DNA from 2 places in the Flavobacterium sp. AC267 genome. Region 1 is predicted to be linked to the other one. Evidence: riboswitches for the same ligand, from Rfam matches in the RefSeq annotation. Region 1 holds a riboswitch; the other holds the start of a gene.
What was found. Region 1 has a riboswitch for S-adenosylmethionine ahead of ACZZ95_RS08235 (homocysteine S-methyltransferase family protein). Riboswitches for the same ligand answer to the same signal wherever they lie in the genome.
Positions count from the first base shown of each region.

Region 2: it holds a riboswitch for S-adenosylmethionine, as region 1 does, so the genes downstream of both, ACZZ95_RS26725 (redoxin domain-containing protein) here and ACZZ95_RS08235 (homocysteine S-methyltransferase family protein) in region 1, are expected to answer to the same signal.

Region 1 is NZ_OZ409875.1:1,572,762-1,581,402, reverse strand. It holds gene ACZZ95_RS08255 (class I SAM-dependent methyltransferase) at 1-362, opposite strand, end outside; gene metF (methylenetetrahydrofolate reductase [NAD(P)H]) at 457-1,413, opposite strand; partial or broken gene ACZZ95_RS08245 (vitamin B12 dependent-methionine synthase activation domain-containing protein) at 1,494-4,574, opposite strand; gene ACZZ95_RS08240 (hypothetical protein) at 4,995-5,759, opposite strand; gene ACZZ95_RS08235 (homocysteine S-methyltransferase family protein) at 5,818-6,822, opposite strand; SAM riboswitch class I at 7,151-7,266, opposite strand; gene ACZZ95_RS08230 (NAD(P)/FAD-dependent oxidoreductase) at 7,797-8,641, opposite strand, start outside.
Region 2 is NZ_OZ409875.1:5,025,209-5,033,849, reverse strand. It holds gene ACZZ95_RS26745 (aminotransferase-like domain-containing protein) at 1-785, opposite strand, end outside; gene ACZZ95_RS26740 (TonB-dependent receptor plug domain-containing protein) at 853-2,145, shown strand; gene ACZZ95_RS26735 (TonB-dependent receptor domain-containing protein) at 2,069-2,713, shown strand; gene ACZZ95_RS26730 (hypothetical protein) at 2,902-3,261, shown strand; SAM riboswitch class I at 3,535-3,634, shown strand; gene ACZZ95_RS26725 (redoxin domain-containing protein) at 3,883-4,866, shown strand; gene ACZZ95_RS26720 (aminotransferase class V-fold PLP-dependent enzyme) at 5,045-6,517, shown strand; gene ACZZ95_RS26715 (hypothetical protein) at 6,833-7,072, shown strand; gene ACZZ95_RS26710 (RNA polymerase sigma factor) at 7,166-7,777, shown strand; gene ACZZ95_RS26705 (hypothetical protein) at 7,973-8,209, shown strand; gene ACZZ95_RS26700 (FecR family protein) at 8,194-8,641, shown strand, end outside.

The sequences.
Region 1 (8,641 bases):
AATATTTTATCGAAAAACTCGTCTTCAAAAGGAATATTATTTCCGTCATAAAGTGAAAAGAAAGCCTGTTTTTGAGAAACAAAATTTCTGTTAATCTGACGTGCTTCCTGAAACATTACTTCAGACATTTCAAGTCCGTAATATTTTAGTTTTTCTGCTTGTTCAAATAGAAATTCCATATGTCCTGCATTTCCATGACCCAATTCCAGAATTCTGTTTTCTCCAGCTATATTTAGATTTTGAATCGAATGGCGTGTCATATTGATGTTCGTTTCGTTCATCATATTCCCCATTTCGATTCCTTTTTCTCCCGTCGGATTTTTTAATTGAGAGGCTATGGCTTGTAGTTCTTCTTGTTTCATAATACAAAAATTAAATTTCAATTAAAAAATTCCAATTCCAACTCAAGTTTGTCATTTCTCCCTTCGGTCGAAATGACAAACTTTGAACTTAAAATTAAAAAACCTGACTCGCGATCTGGCGGATATTTTCAGATTTTCCCATCGAGTAATAATGTAAAAACGGAACTCCAGCCGCTTTTAATTCTAATGACTGCTGAATCGCCCATTCGATTCCAACTTGTTTAATTTCAGCGTTATTTTTGCATTTATCTACAGCATCAATTAAATCTTCTGGAAGATCGATTCTGAAAATCTGAGGTAAAACTTGTAAATGTCTTTGAACAGCAATTGGTTTAATTCCAGGAATAATAGGAATTGTGATTCCCATTTCTCTTGCTTTAGCTACAAAGCTAAAATATTTAGAATTGTCAAAAAACATCTGTGTTACCACATAATCTGCTCCGGCATCAACTTTTTCTTTTAATCTTTTTAAATCTGATTGTAAAGATGGTGACTCTAAATGTTTTTCTGGATAACCTGCAACACCAATACAGAAATCAGCTTTGTTGTCGATATCCATAACTTCATGAAGATATTTCCCGCAATTTAAGTCATTGATTTGTCGTACCAAATCGATTGCATAATGGTTTCCGCCAACCTTTGGAACAAAAGACTGTTCGTCTTTCATAGCATCACCGCGAAGTGCCATTACATTGTTGATTCCTAAATACTGACAATCTACCAGCATATATTCGGTTTCCTCCTGCGTAAATCCGCCACAAAGTAAATGCGGAACAGTATCTACATTGTATTTATGTTTTATAGAAGCGCAAATTCCAAGCGTTCCCGGACGCATACGAGTCAATTTTTTATCCAAAAGTCCGTTACCGCGATCAATGTAAATATACTCTTCGCGAGAAGTGGTTACATCAATAAACGGCGGTTTAAACTCCATCAACGGATCGATATTATCGTACAATTCCTGAATGCTTTTCCCCTTTTGAGGCGGAATAATTTCAAATGAAAATAATGTTTTTCCCTTGGCGTTTTCTATATGTTCTGTTACTTTCATTTTAAGTCTTAAAGTTTGAATGTCGAAAGTCGAAAGTCCCGTCCTTTGAGACTTTATGACTTTTGACTTTATGACTATATTTAGTCTGCTATATTAGGATTTAACCACTTCATTGCATAATCTGTTGGCACGTTACGACGTTTGGCGTAATCTACCACCTGATCTTCTTTTATTTTTCCGAGTCCGAAATACCTGCTTTTTGGGTTTCCGAAGTAATATCCCGAAACAGAAGAAGCCGGCCACATCGCCATACTTTCTGTCAAGGTCACTCCAATTTCCTCAGCTACATTTAAAAGTTTCCAAATCGTTGGTTTTTCCAAGTGATCAGGACAAGCTGGATATCCTGGTGCCGGACGAATTCCTTTATAATTTTCTTTAATCAATTCTTCGTTGGTTAAAGATTCTTCAGTATCATAACCCCAGAAATCTTTACGTACTTTTTCGTGAAGATATTCGGCGAAAGCCTCTGCAAAACGATCCGCAAGCGCTTTTACCATAATCGAATTATAATCATCCAGATCCTTCTCAAATTCTGCTTGCCCATTCATCTACACCAAAACCTGTGGTTACGCAAAAAGCCCCCATATAATCCTCAATGCCACTTTCTTTTGGCAGAATAAAATCAGACAATGCGATATTCGGCGCGCCTTTAGTTTTTTGTGACTGCTGACGAAGCGTTAAGAATTTCTCCAGAACTTTTCCGTTTTCATCACGCAATTCGATATCATCATCATCAACCTGATTCGCAGGAAAAATGCCGTAAATACCTTTTGCTTGTAGTTTTTTCTCCGCCAAAATTACCTTAAGCATCGCCTGAGCATCTGCAAAAAGAGAAGTGGCTTCTTTCCCCACAACCTCATCCGTTAAAATCGCAGGGTATTTTCCGTGCAATTCCCAGGTTTGAAAAAATGGCGTCCAGTCGATATACGGAACCAAGACATCCAAATCAACCTCAACGGCTTGTTTGCCAATGAATTTTGGTTTCGTTGGCGTGTATTCGTTCCAGTCTAACTGCATTTTGTTTTTACGCGCATCTTCGATACTTAAGAAATTTTTATCTCTCGAACGATTTAAAAACGTTTCTCTAAACGAATCATATTCTGCGCGAATATCGCTTGCATATATTTTACGGTTATGATCCAACAGATTTCCTGCAACCGTAACAGCGCGCGAAGCATCGTTTACGTGAATTACAGTTTCTCTATATTGAGGTGCAATTTTCACGGCCGTATGCGCACGCGAAGTTGTTGCCCCGCCAATCATAATCGGGATTTTAATATCTTGTTTGTCCAGTTCTTTAGCCAGATACACCATTTCGTCAAGCGAAGGTGTGATTAGTCCGCTTAAACCAATTATGTCTACATTGTGCTCAATTGCTGCAGACAATAATTTTTTCCGGAGGCACCATAACACCAAGATCTACAATCTCGTAATTGTTACAGGCCAAAACCACCGAAACGATGTTTTTACCAATATCATGAACGTCACCTTTTACGGTTGCTATTAGGATCTTACCAGCCCCCGCCCCCGAAGGGGGAGCCTCCAATGCATCTTTAATTGTAGCTAAAACTTTCTCTAATCCTGTTAAAACCTCTGTGTTTGTAAATCTTAATACTTGAAATCCTTGTTCATTTAACCATTTAGTTCTTTCTAAATCGCTTACTAAATTTTCCGGTAGTTGATGAATTAAACCATCGACTTCAATTATAATACGTTCTTTTAAACAAACAAAATCAGCAATATAATCACCTATAATATGTTGTCTTCTAAATTTATATCCTCCTAATTGTTTTCCGCTTAATTGTTCCCATAAAATCTTTTCAGTTTCAGTAGGTCTATTTCTCATATCCAAAGAAAATTGCTTCAACAATCCATAATTAATTGGATTTGCAGTTTCCCAATGTTGTGAGGTTTTAACTCCCCCTTCGGGGGCTGGGGGGCGCTTTTGTGCATCTATAAAAGGTAACAAATACGCCACAGCTTTTTTCATTACACGTGCCGATTTTACTACCTGAGGCAGGAACATTTTCCCACTTCCAAATAAATCTCCTACGACATTCATTCCCGTCATCAAATTGATTTCGATAACTTCAATTGGTTTTGTAGCCGCTAATCTTGCTTCTTCAACATCTTCTTCAATAAAAGCATCAACTCCTTTTACCAATGAATGCGTAATTCTTTCCTGAACCGTTCCTAAACGCCATTCCTGAATCGCTTTTTTCATCACTTTTTACTTCGCCTTTTACGTTCTCGGCAAAGTCTAAAAGTCGTTCTGTAGCGTCATCGCGTCTGTCCAGAATTACGTCTTCAACGTGTTCTAGTAAGTCTTTCGGAATATCATCGTAAATCGTAAGCATTTCAGGATTTACGATTCCCATTGTCATTCCGTTTTTGATCGCGTGGTATAAAAACACCGAGTGCATCGCTTCTCGAACCGTATCGTTTCCTCTAAAAGAAAACGAAACGTTACTCACACCACCGCTGATATGTGCATGAGGCAAGTTTTCACGAACCCATTTTGTTCCTCTAAAAAAGTCCAAAGCGTTTAAACGATGTTCTTCCATTCCCGTTGCAACTGGGAAAATATTTAAATCGAAAATAATATCCTGAGGAGGAAAATTAACTTTGTTAACCAAAATATCATACGAACGCTGGCAGATTTCGACTCTTCGGTCAAAATTATCGGCCTGACCCACTTCGTCAAAAGCCATGATAATTGCCGCGACTCCGTAACGTTTGATTAATTTTGCGTGGTGAATAAAGGCTTCTTCACCTTCTTTCAACGAAATCGAGTTTACAACGCTTTTTCCTTGTACTACTTTTAGACCCGCTTCAATGATTTCCCATTTCGAGCTGTCGATCATAATCGGCACTCTCGAAATGTCTGGCTCTGCAGCAATTAAATTTAGAAATTTTGTCATTGCATTAACGCCATCCAGCATTCCCTCATCCATATTAATATCGATGATCTGTGCTCCTCCTTCTACCTGTTGTCTTGCAATATCAAGCGCCTCGTCATATTTCTCTTCCTTGATTAAACGAAGGAATTTTCTAGAACCTGTTACATTCGTACGCTCTCCAATGTTTACAAAAACACTTTCGGGCGTAATAATCAACGGTTCTAATCCTGCTAATACAAGGTCTCTTCTTTTTTCTGCCATTTTTTTTTAAGTTACTAAGGTCCTATCCCGAAGTCTCGGGACTAAGGTTCTGAGTTTTTTTATTCTTTGTTTTCCTGCAAGGTTTCCAAAACCTTGTAGGTATATATTTATCTTAAATTATTAATCTTATTTTGGGCGTGTCCCAAGGGCCGGGCTATCCGTTACAAGTCCTCGCACTTCCTTCGTCAGGCTGTGGGCTTTCCACTTCTATCCCTCACGCGGTATTGGTTTCAAAAGACGATTTATTTTTCACGATTTCAATTGTCGTTTTTGAAATAAATTCTTAAATATTTGAACCCATTGTATATTTCGTTCCTACGGAACTCTTGTTTTGATCCTTCATCATTTTCAACGGAATAAATTCCGTTGCTACCAACATTTCGTTCCTCTGGAACTTTTTATTCTTTAAACCCAAATATTTTACCACCCTTCATTAAAACCCTCTTCAGAAATATCTTCTATTATTTTACTATCAATTTTATATTTCCTAGAAATTTCCTTTTCATATTTTTTAGTTATCTCATCCAATTTATTGGCATATTTACTAGAGTTAAAATTTTCATCGTATGGATAAATTTTATCTGCTTTAGCTCTGGCTTTTTCATCCACTTTTGATAGTTCTTGATAAATTTTTTTTCTTAATTTATCACTTAATCCTGAATTAGTACTGTTTTCGGATTTGCTTATTAATTGATCTTGAAAATTATCAGCTATTATAAAATTTGCTATATATGATTCTTTATTATTACTTAATGCTATTTCATTAGTTACTTCCCCTTTTTTAGGACTATAAGTCGCCATAGCCACATTATAAGATCCACTAATTAAATCCTTATCACTATACAACCAAATTGTTAAATCATCAATATCATAATCTTCAGAAATAATCTTTTCAATTAATTTAGTTAACAAAGGTTCTATCTGCTCTCTAGTAATTTTATTAGAAACTAAATACTTAAATATTAACCTTTTATTTATTGAAGCATTAGCATCCATTGATGTTTTTATACTAATATCTTCTTTTTTAATTAGAGAATATTCAGGTAATTCAACATCCTTTTCATATCTTTTTACTTCAATTTTTTTTGGCGTTTTTTGCAAAATTTCATCTTTTACAGGTTTATCTTCCGCTTTTTTACAGGATAAAATAGAAATTAAAACGCTAAAAAAAATTATTCTTTTCATAATAAGGAACTGAATATTTTCCTACAAGGTTTTGAAAACCTTGCAGGAAACGTACACATTACTCAAAAACCGGCGCCACTCTTGGCTTGTAATCTTTCGCAACCTCAGCAATCAATCGAATATGATCCGGAGTTGTACCGCGACAACCGCCGATAATGTTGATTAAATTATCGTCTAAATATTCTTTGATTAAGGCCTGAGTTTGTTCCGGAGTTTCATCATACTGTCCGAACGCGTTTGGTAAACCTGCATTTGGGTGTGCTGAAACATTGAACTGTGTATGCTGAGATAATGTTTTTAAATAGGGTTTCAATAAATCGGCTCCAAGAGCGCAATTGAAACCAACACTCAATAACGGAATATGTGATACTGAAATCAAAAATGCCTCCACCGTTTGTCCAGAAAGTGTTCTTCCTGAAGCATCTGTAATCGTTCCTGAAACCATTATTGGAATATCAAGATTACGTTCGTCTTTTACTTCTTCAATTGCGAAAAGTGTCGCTTTTGCGTTTAACGTATCAAAGATTGTTTCTACCAAAAGTAAATCACATCCACCATCCATTAAAGCTTCTACTTGTTGTTTGTACGCAATACGCAAATCATCAAAAGTTACGGCTCTGTAACCCGGATCGTTTACGTCTGGAGACATGCTTGCAGTTCTGTTTGTCGGTCCGATGGATCCAGCAACGAAACGTGGTTTATTTGGATTTTTAGCCGTGAATTCATCTGCTACTTGTCTGGCAATTTTAGCCGATTCGTAGTTTAACTCATAAACCAGATCTTCCAGAAAATAATCGGCCATACCGATTGTCGTTCCTGAAAAAGTATTGGTTTCTACAATGTCTGCGCCAGCTTCGTAATAAGCGGCGTGAACATCGCGGATCGCTTGTGGTTGTGTTAGGGATAGTAAATCGTTGTTCCCTTTTAATGGATGCGGGAAATCTTTGAAACGCTCTCCTCTGAAATCTTCCTCTGAGAAGTTATAGCGCCGCAACATTGTTCCCATTGCTCCGTCAAGGATTAGGATATTTTTTTTTATTGCTTCTTGTATCGTAATTGTCATATTCTTTTGCCGCTAAGGCACTAAGGCGCAAAGCTTTTTTAATTATAATTTTTGAAGGCTCAATTTAAACCCGACAGGTTTTGAAAACCTGTCGGGTTTAACCTTCGATATTTTTCACATTAATTCCAAAAGTGCACTATTGCTGGCTCATTAGCCCCGATTGAAGTGGAAATCCTTTGCTTTTTTTCTTTAAAAAAGGAAAAGATTGCAACGAAAAGCGGGAACTATTGACTGCAAAAATGCGCCAATTATTAGCTCCTTACTAAACTGTTTTAGTAAATATTGTATGTTGTCTGGAAAAGTTTTGAGAAATACGTGTAATGTATTTGTGTTATCTATCTTTAATACCTAGAAATGTGTATAAAGTAGAATTTAGCACCTTCTTTATGATAAAGGGTTGCTAAGGTTTCATTGGGTCTATCCCTCCGCCTTTCGTGATAACTGACAATAATTTTAAGAACAGTGCAAAGGTATGAAATAGGGTTTCGATTTGCAAATGTTTTTTTTCTAAGGTTCTGAGGAGCTAATCCCGAAGCTTCGGGACTAAGATTCTAAGTTTTAAAATTGACTCCTGTTTTTCAAATATAGCCCGCGGTTTCAACCGTGGGAGACGTATTGTAATAATTTGCTTTTCATCGTGTTCATACGTTGTGTTCCAGTGGTTGAAACCACTGGCTATTTTTTTAATTGTGTTTCCTAAAAGTTTTCTGTCAGTTTTATGATAATACTTTCCGTATAACTGAGCTCCAGAGGAGCATAATGTTTATAGAAACAATTATACGGTTAACCAAAGCTCCAGCGGAGCGATATAATCTTTATAAATAATTATATGTCGCCCCGCTGGGGCTTTTCCAATAGATCTTGCATAATTCTATAAATATTACATCCCTACGGGATTAAAAAAAAGCTCAAACTATTTAGTTTGAGCTTTCCTAATATAAAATCTTAGTCTCTCAGTACCTTAGCACCTCAGATTAAACTATCGCTTTGACAACTGCTTTTGGTGCTTCTTTACGAGTTCCGTCGAAACCGTCTACACCAGAAACTGTTGTATATTTCAATACATATTTTTTACCTGGATTGATGATTCCGTATGCGACTTGACACATTAAAGTTGCTTCGTGGAATCCGCACAGGATTAATTTTAATTTTCCTGGGTATGTATTGATATCTCCAATCGCGAAGATTCCAGGAATATTGGTTTGGTAATCTAATGCATTGTTTACTTTAATCGCATTTTTCTCGATTTCTAATCCCCAGTCTCCAATTGGACCTAATTTGGGAGTCAATCCGAAAAGTGGGATGAAATAGTCACATTCGATTTTACGGTGTGCACCATTTTCTTCGATATCTAAAGATTCAACGTGTTCAGCACCGTTGATTCCGATAACTTCTGCCGGTGTAACTAATTTAATTTTTCCAGCTGTTTTTAATTCCTGTACTTTTTCTACAGAATCTAAAGCTCCTCTAAATTCATTTCTTCTGTGAATTAAAGTTACTTCTGAAGCTACATTTGCCAAGAAAATACTCCAGTCTAAAGCTGAATCTCCTCCTCCTGCAATTACAACTCTTTTATCTCTGAATTTTTCAGGATTTTTGATAAAGTATTTCACTCCTTTATCTTCATAAAACTCGATATCTTCAATAAGTGGTTTACGAGGCTCAAAACTTCCTAAACCTCCAGCGATAGCAATAACTGGCGCGTGAAATTTAGTTCCTTTATTTGATGTTACAATAAAACTCCCGTCTTCTTGCTTGTCGATTGTTTCAGCACGTTCTCCTAAAGTAAATCCTGGTTCAAACTGTTTAATTTGCTCCA
Region 2 (8,641 bases), 3.5 Mb from region 1:
TCGCAGATTTCTTTCAAGCGTTTGGTATCAATTCCATCTTCATTCACAGGTATCGAAATAATCTGCGCTCCCGTATTGGTCAATGTCATATTGGACATATAATATCCGGGAGAAGCCACCACAACTTTATCGCCAGAACCAATAAGGACTTTTGTTACGAGGTACAAACCAATTTCGTGACTGCTTGTAGTAAGAAGATTAGAAGTCGAAATTCGAATTCCTCTCGTAAGGTTTAAGTAATTGGAGAAATGAGTTTTAAAATTAGAATGCGAACGCAACTGAATTTCTTCGTAGGTTTTGGAGGTTTTTCTCCTTTTTAATTTAGAAACATAAAGTCTCGCCAAAACATCTGTTTGTACCAATCGCAAATCTGGCATTCCGTCATTAAATTGAAAAGGCAGATTGCTGATTTCTGTTGGATTTTCGAGAATAGTAGAACGCTGAAAAGTAAAACCAGCAGGTATTTCAGATTGATTTTGTTCTTTTAAAATTGGAAATTCGGCCTTATTTTTTTTCTGTCGCGATAAAATAAAAGTTCCTTTATTAGGAAGCGTTTCAATCCAGCCCTGCGATTCTAGATCCTGAAAAGCTTTAATCAAAGTGTTTCGGTTTACCGCCAATACTTTACAGAGAATTCGCGTGCCCGGAAGTTTTGTTCCCTCTGGAAGGAAACCCGTTTGTATGGCTTTAATAAATTCAAAAACAAGTCGCAGGTAAATTGCTGTGCTTTCTTCTGGCTTAAGCTGAATAAAGCTTCTAAAAGGAATTTGAACCGGACTATCCATAATTATAAAACTGGTATACTTTATTGGTACGGCAAGGTACTACTTTTGCCAAAAAAATAATAACCAAATGAAAAAAATCTATATTGCTGTCTTTTCAGTAATTTGTACCAGTTTTTACGCGCAGACACAGGATTCCATTACTAATATGGAGGAAGTAATAATTAATGAAAACCGTTTTAGTACGCCAATTTCGAAGCAAAATAGAAATGTGTACATCATTTCAAGTGAAACCATTAAAAAGCTTCCAGGAAGAACGCTTCAAGAAGTATTGCAATATGCAAATGGAGTAGATATTAGACAAAGAGGACCGTTTGGAACGCAGGCCGATATTAGTGTTGACGGCGGTAGTTTTGAGCAGACAGTTGTTTTGTTAAACGGTGCTAAAGTAATCGATTCGCAAACGGCTCATAATATGCTTAATTTGCCTCTTCCGGTTGAAGCAATTGAAAGAATTGAAGTAGTTCGCGGACCAGTCGCAAGAACTTTTGGAATCAACAGTTTGACGGGTGCGATTAATATTGTGACCAAAAAACCAACAGATTCTGGATTTTTAGTAAGTACATACGCCGGATCTAATTTTGAAAAAGATACTAGAGATACAGGAGATACTTTTTATGGCGCCGGAGTTCAGGCGGGAGCTGTTTTGGGAAAAGAAAAACAACAGCATTTAATTTTTGCTTCTCATGACAAAAGCAATGGTTACCGTTATAATACTGCATTCGAAAACAATAAAATTTTCTATCAGGGAAATGTACAGATTAATGATTCTAATGAAATTTTAGGTTCGGCAGGGTATATTAACAACGGATTTGGAGCCAACGGATTTTATGCGGCGCCGGGCGATATTAATTCTACCGAAATTGTACAAACTACATTTGCCAACATTCAGTCGAAGCATGCTATTACAGAAAACTGGAAAATTATGCCGAGAATAACCTATAGATACAATTATGATGATTATCGTTATTTAGGAAATGCTAATTTAAATGTTGGAAGAAGTCAGCATTATACCAATTCTATTGCGGGAGAGTTGAACTCTACCGTTAAATTATCTAAAGGTGAAATTGGTTTTGGAGCAGAATTTAGAAATGAAAATATTCATTCGTCTAATATTGGCGATCACGATCGTGAAAATGTTGGACTTTATGCGGAATACAGAACAAGTTTTACAGAAAAATTAGACGTAAATGTTGGTACTTATCTAAATTACAATTCCGATTATAAATGGCAGATTTATCCAGGTATTGATGCAAGTTATGCCATTACAGATACGTTTAAAATTATTGGAAACGTGGGAACAAGCCAAAGAATTCCATCATTTACAGATTTGTATTTGCAAGCAAACAGGAAATATTGGTAATGCCGATTTAGATTCTGAAAATGCTTTTCAAAGTGAAATTGGTTTTAAATACATCAAGAAAGCTTTAAGTTTTAATGCAAATTATTTCTACAGAAAAATAGACAATTATATCGACTGGATGCGTAATGCGACAACGGTGCCTTGGCAGAGTCAAAACACAGGCGATTTAAAAACAAACGGAATCAACTTGCGCGGTAATTATAGATTTGATTTTTCTAAAGATTCGAGATTGAATATTCTTTTGGCTTATACGTACTTAGATTCTCAATTTGAAAGTTCACGTACCGAAATATATTCTAAGTATCTTATTTCTTCGTTAAAACATCAAATTACGAACACAATTGATTATCAGTATAGAGATTTCTCTGTATTATTTGCAACTCGTTTTAACGAAAGAATCACAGGCCCTTCCTATTGGGTAAATGATTTTAGAGTAAGTCAATCTATAAAGAAATTTACAATCTTTTTGGATGCTCAGAATATTTTTAATGCGACTTATTATGAAGTAGGAGCAGTGCCGTTACCTTCAAGATGGTTTACTCTTGGAGTGAAAGTGGTGACTTTCTAAGAATAAATATTTTACTTTAGTTAGATAAAAAGCTTGTAAATGTAACGTTTACAGGCTTTTTGTTTTTTTAGAACAATATTCAATCAATTTCAATTATGAATGTTAATATAAAAATTTATAGAAATACTGTAAGATTAACCGTTTTATTAATAGTTACTTAGCTTTTATAAATATTTAAAACATTTGTTATGAAAGCTTTATTGAAATTGAATATCCTGTTTCTTGTTGTTTTGGTCGGATTATTATCTTCTTGTAAAAAGAATGATGGTTACAGCGATAAAATAGAAACGAATATAGTTCCCGTTGATAGTACAGAAACACCAAAAGATACTACAGCAAATGCGCCGAGCGATCAAACTAATATTGAAACAACTCAAAGTGCAGAAGCTGGAACAACTGCTCGCGACGAATCTAAAAGTACTGAAGGAACAGGAAGCGGACCAGGAGAAAGTGTACAAGACGGTTCTACCTATACGCCTGCAAAAGGAGTACAGAAAGACAGTGTTAAACTACAGACCGAAAGTGCTAAAAAGAGAAAGAATAAATAAGCAAGTCTGGTTTAAGAGGCAGTTACAAAACTCATTTCAAAAGCGAAGTGAGTTTTTTTATGCGGTTAAAAATGCTTTTGAAGTTCATTTATTCAATAAAGAGTATGAATCTAAAATTTAAACAAACATTTTTAGCTTTTAAATTGATGTAATTCAGTGTTTTAAAGTGCTTTAAGTTAATCTGTTTAAATAATTATCAAAAAAATATTCCTTAATACTACTAATTTGATAGAATTAATATATATATTTGTACCACAGAAAACTTCTGTGTGATACTTATCCAGAAAGACTGAGGGAATAGGCCCATTGACGTCTTAGCAACCTGTTGCCAAATAAGGTGCTAAATCCTTCCACTACGGTGGATAGATAAGAAGATTTCCTCAAATCTGAATAAGTTCATTAGTACTAAAATGATTTATTTTAAAATGAAAAACGAATCAATCTTATATACGAGTTATGAACTTTTGAATTTAATTTTCGAAGAAAATAGTCTTGCTTTTTTTCGAATGTGAAGACTTAAAATTCTCCCTTAATTTTTTTATTAAACTATATTTTCTAGAAGCCTTTTGACTTTGGCCTGGGAATTCTTTTGTCTCAACTTAAACTAAAAATCAAAATAAAATGAAAAAAATACTATTAGGTTTTGCCCTATTTTTTGGAGTTATCCAAACTCAGGCACAGGAAAACAATTTACAATTAAAAGGTACTGTTGTAGATACCGTGGTTCCATATGTTTACTTGCAAAAGTTTCATAATAAAATGTTTACTACGATTGATTCGGCAAAAGTTAAAGATGGAAATTTTAGCTTTACAACCAAAGTTAAAACTCCAGAATTATACGGATTAAGCGTAAACACAGAAAATAGTCCGTTCTATATTTTCCTTGAAAAAGAACCAATTACCGTTAAACTTAGTCCGCTTAAATATTACAGTACATCTGTAGTTGAAGGTTCAGCTTCTCAGACTTTGTTTGATACGTACAGAAAAACGAAAGATCTAGAAATTAGTAAATTCATTACAGAGCATCCAAAATCCATTGTTTCTGCTTACGTATTATACAGAAATTGGTCTTATCGATTAACTCCAGAGCAAATTACTCAAAATATTGCCCTGCTTGATAAAAGTCAGCAAAATAACACTTACGTGAAAGAATTAAAAGAACTGGTTACTGTTTTAAACGGATTATCGGTTGGAAAAAAAGCCCCTGATTTTACAGCAAATGATCCAGAAGGTAAACCAGTTCATTTTTCTGAAAATCTGAAAGGATATACTTTAGTAGATTTCTGGGCTTCGTGGTGCGGACCGTGCCGAAAAGAGAATCCAAATATTGTAGCGACTTACAAAGAATTTCACGATAAAGGATTCAATATTGTGGCAATTTCTTTGGATAAAAAGAAAGAAAACTGGGTTAAAGGAATTCAGGACGATAATTTAAACTGGACTCAAGTATCAGATTTGGCTTTTTGGAACAGTGCAGTCGCTAAATTATATGGCGTAAGAGCAATTCCAGCAAATTATTTAGTGGATTCAAAAGGCATTATCGTGGCAAAAAATCTGCACGGAGAAGAATTGCAGGCTACGCTTAAATCGCTTTTAGAAAAGTAACTTTTTTGTAATTCTTGAGGAACGAAGAATCACACGCGGAATTTGCCAAATAATGTTGAGATTCTAGTGCGATTCTTCGTTCAGAATGACAAACAAACTTCAATTACTTTGAAGTTTTTGAATTCTTCAAAGAAGATTCAATCAATAATAAATTTAGTTAATATAAAATGATAAGGAAATGAATGCTATTGAGACACAAACGAAACCAATTGAATTAGAAAGCTATTTTTCTAAGTTTAGAGAAAATACAGTAGGTGTAGATCATACTTTTAGATCGGTTTATGGAAAACAAAATCTGTTATATGCAGATTGGGTTGCCAGCGGCAGATTGTATGCTCCGATCGAAGATATTATGCTCAATAAAATGGGACCGATGATTGCCAATACGCATTCACTTTCTAGCCAGACAGGAAAGACTTCAACTTATGCCTATCAATATGCGAGAGATATCATTAAAAAATCGGTGAATGCAAATGAATCTGATGTTTTGATTACAACTGGAACTGGAATGACGGCCGCTTTGTCGAAACTGCAAAGGATAATGGGACTGAGAGCGATTGATGAAGATGATAAACCAGTGGTTTTTATTACGCACATGGAACATCATTCGAATCAAGTTTCCTGGTACGAAACCAATGCCGAAGTTGTGATTCTGCCTGCTGATGAAAATAATCTGGTTGATCCGAATATTCTTTCTGAAGAAATAAAAAAATATGCAGACAGAAGTTTGAAAATTGGTTCGTTTACCGCTTGTTCGAATGTTACGGGAATTATTACGCCGTATCATGAACTGGCTAAAATCATGCATCAAAACGGCGGACTGTGTTTTGTTGATTTTGTCGCTTCGGCGCCTTATGTCAAAATCGATATGCATCCAAAAGATCCGGAACAGCAGTTAGATGCAATTTTCTTTTCGCCTCATAAATTTTTAGGCGGACCAGGAACTTGCGGCGTTTTGGTTTTTAATGAGGAATTATATAAATCCAATTTTCCGGATAATCCGGGCGGAGGAAATGTAAAATGGACGAATCCGCTGGGCAAATATTGTTATAGCGAGGTCATAGAAGTTAGAGAAGATGGCGGGACGCCAGGCTTTCTACAAGTAATAAGAACTGCCTTAGCTTTGGAATTAAAAGATAAAATGGGCATTTTAAATATTAAAAACAGAGAAAAAGAACTGCTTGATCTTTGTTTTTCTAGACTTCAAAAAATAAAAGGTTTGTCCATTTTAGGAGATCTTCAAACAGACCGAATTGGATGTGTTTCTTTTGTTATCGAAGATATTCACTACAACTTAATCGTTCGGCTTTTAAATGACCGTTTCGGAATTCAGGTTCGCGATGACTGGTCTTGCGCAAGTACTTATGCGCATTATCTTTTCAATATAAACGAAAAAAAATCGGAACTCATTACAAACGAACTTTTAGAAAGAAACCAAACCAATAAACCGGGTTGGGTGCGTTTATCACTGCATCCGATTATGACAAATGATGAAGTTACGTTTATCTGCGATGCAATTGAACAAATCTCCCTGCATTATAAAAAATGGAAGAACGATTATGTGTATAATGTCGCGTCTAATGAATTTGAAAATCCTGAAATAAAAGAAACAATTTCGCAGGAAGTAAATGAATGGTTTAGGCTGGATTAAGGGGATACAAATATTTATAATACTAATAAACCTGACAGGTTTTTAAAACCTGTCAGGTTTGCTTTGAGATTTATTTAGGATGCAGATCATATCATAAGAAACCTAACAGGTTTTAAAAACCTGTCAGGTTTGTCTTTAGATTAAGATAAAACTTGTTTCAAAAAACGATCATTAGATTGAATATTGTTGCAAATTATAATTTGCAACCTCTTTCTCAATAAAACAGTGTTTTTAATTTATAATTTCGGTGTGAAATGATTTACTAGATTATTCCTGAGATACCTTATGATTAATTTAAATCTTAAACTCCAAATTATGTCTGTGCCTGAAGAATTATATAATATCAGATTTGCGGAACACTTTGAATCTATCAAATTTCTTTACTTAAACAATGAAAAGTTTAGAACAATTTGTGACGATTATTGTAATAATGTTGTTGATGCTCAAGTTTATCAGAAGAAATTTGAAAAAAATTTCCGCCGTAAATTGGAATGTGAAAACTTATCTAAAGAATTAGAAGAAGAAATATTGTTTTTTGTGGTAAGAAGCAGTTAAAACTTGTTAAAAATAAGAGGCTTACGTAAACTCAATATAAATATTACAGATAATGCCACCCTTTTCTTTATGTTTTAGTATTTAACATAAAAAATGTTTAATATTGCGTTTTTTGATCTTCAATCCTTTTTATTAATGCCTCTTTATAGCGAATATGCTGATGATATTTTATTAGATCTTCTTAAGGAAGACGATCAATCAGCCTATACCGAAATTTTTAAAAGGTATTCTAAAATCCTAATTAACCACGCCTATAAAATTCTTGAAAATCAGGATGAGGCCAATGATGTTGTTCAAGAGGTCTTTCTTTCGATCTGGAACAAACGTAACGAACTATCCATTACTGGATCTCTTTCTTCCTACTTATACAAAGCGGTAAAAAATCGAGTACTTAATTATATCGCGCACGAAAAAGTGGTTTCGCGCTACGCTGATTCTATTTCGCACTTTGTTGAAAACGACTATGTTTTTGCAGATTCTAATCTTAGAGAAGAAGAATTAGAATCGATTATAGCAAAAGAAATTGCTTTACTTCCAGAAAAAATGCGGGAAGTTTTTCTCTTGAGAAAAGTAGAAGAACTATCGTATGAAGAAATTGCCCTTCAATTAAATATTACAGACAAAACAGCCAAACAGCAAGTATATAATTCGCTCAAAATTCTGCGTGAAAAACTCAAGTCTTTAATGGGAGTTTTCATTTGGTAAAGTATTATGTTGTTTTTGTTAATTTCTATAGCAGAATCTTACTTATAACAGGCTGATTGGTAAACAAAAAATAACGTATTTCAAGATTTGTTAATGATCTAATAATATTTTTTTAATTTTTTTCGTCATTATCTATGACAAAAGTAATTTCTAACTGTCTTATATAAAACAGGACAAAAATTTCGTGTTGTAATTATGAATAAAACTGAAATCTTAACATTGCTGAAAAAGCATCAAGAAGGTACTTTATCTATGGAAGAAAGCGATAAGCTGGACGCTTGGTATTTACATAAAGCTTCTAACAGCAATTTACAGCTCAGCGAATATGAACTGGAAGACAGTTATAATTATTTAAAATCGAATCTGCCATTACAGCAGGATAGAAAAGTAATTTCTCTTTGGTCAGCGCATTGCTGTTGCGAGCATCAATAGCAGTATTTTTAGGTTCTGGAATATTTTACTTTACAAAACCAAAAGAACAAATTACTACGGTTGCAACAAATCCACAGGAAATTGCTCCAGGAGGAACAAGAGGAATTTTGACACTTTCTAACGGAAAACAAATTGTTTTGTCTGCTATTTCTGGAAAAGATACTATTGCAAAAGAAGGAGATGAAGAAGAAGTAACCATTAAGATGGGCGCAAATGGCGTTATTACCTATGTGATAAACCCAAATGCAGCTGGTTCAAAAGATGATGGTGATTCCTTCAATACACTTTCAACACCAACAGGCGGGCAGTATAATATTATTTTGGCAGACGGTACCAAAGTGTATCTTAACACAGTTTCGTCTATTAAATATCCAACACAGTTTAATGGCGATCAAAGAGTTGTGGAGTTAGAAGGAGAAGCCTATTTTGAAG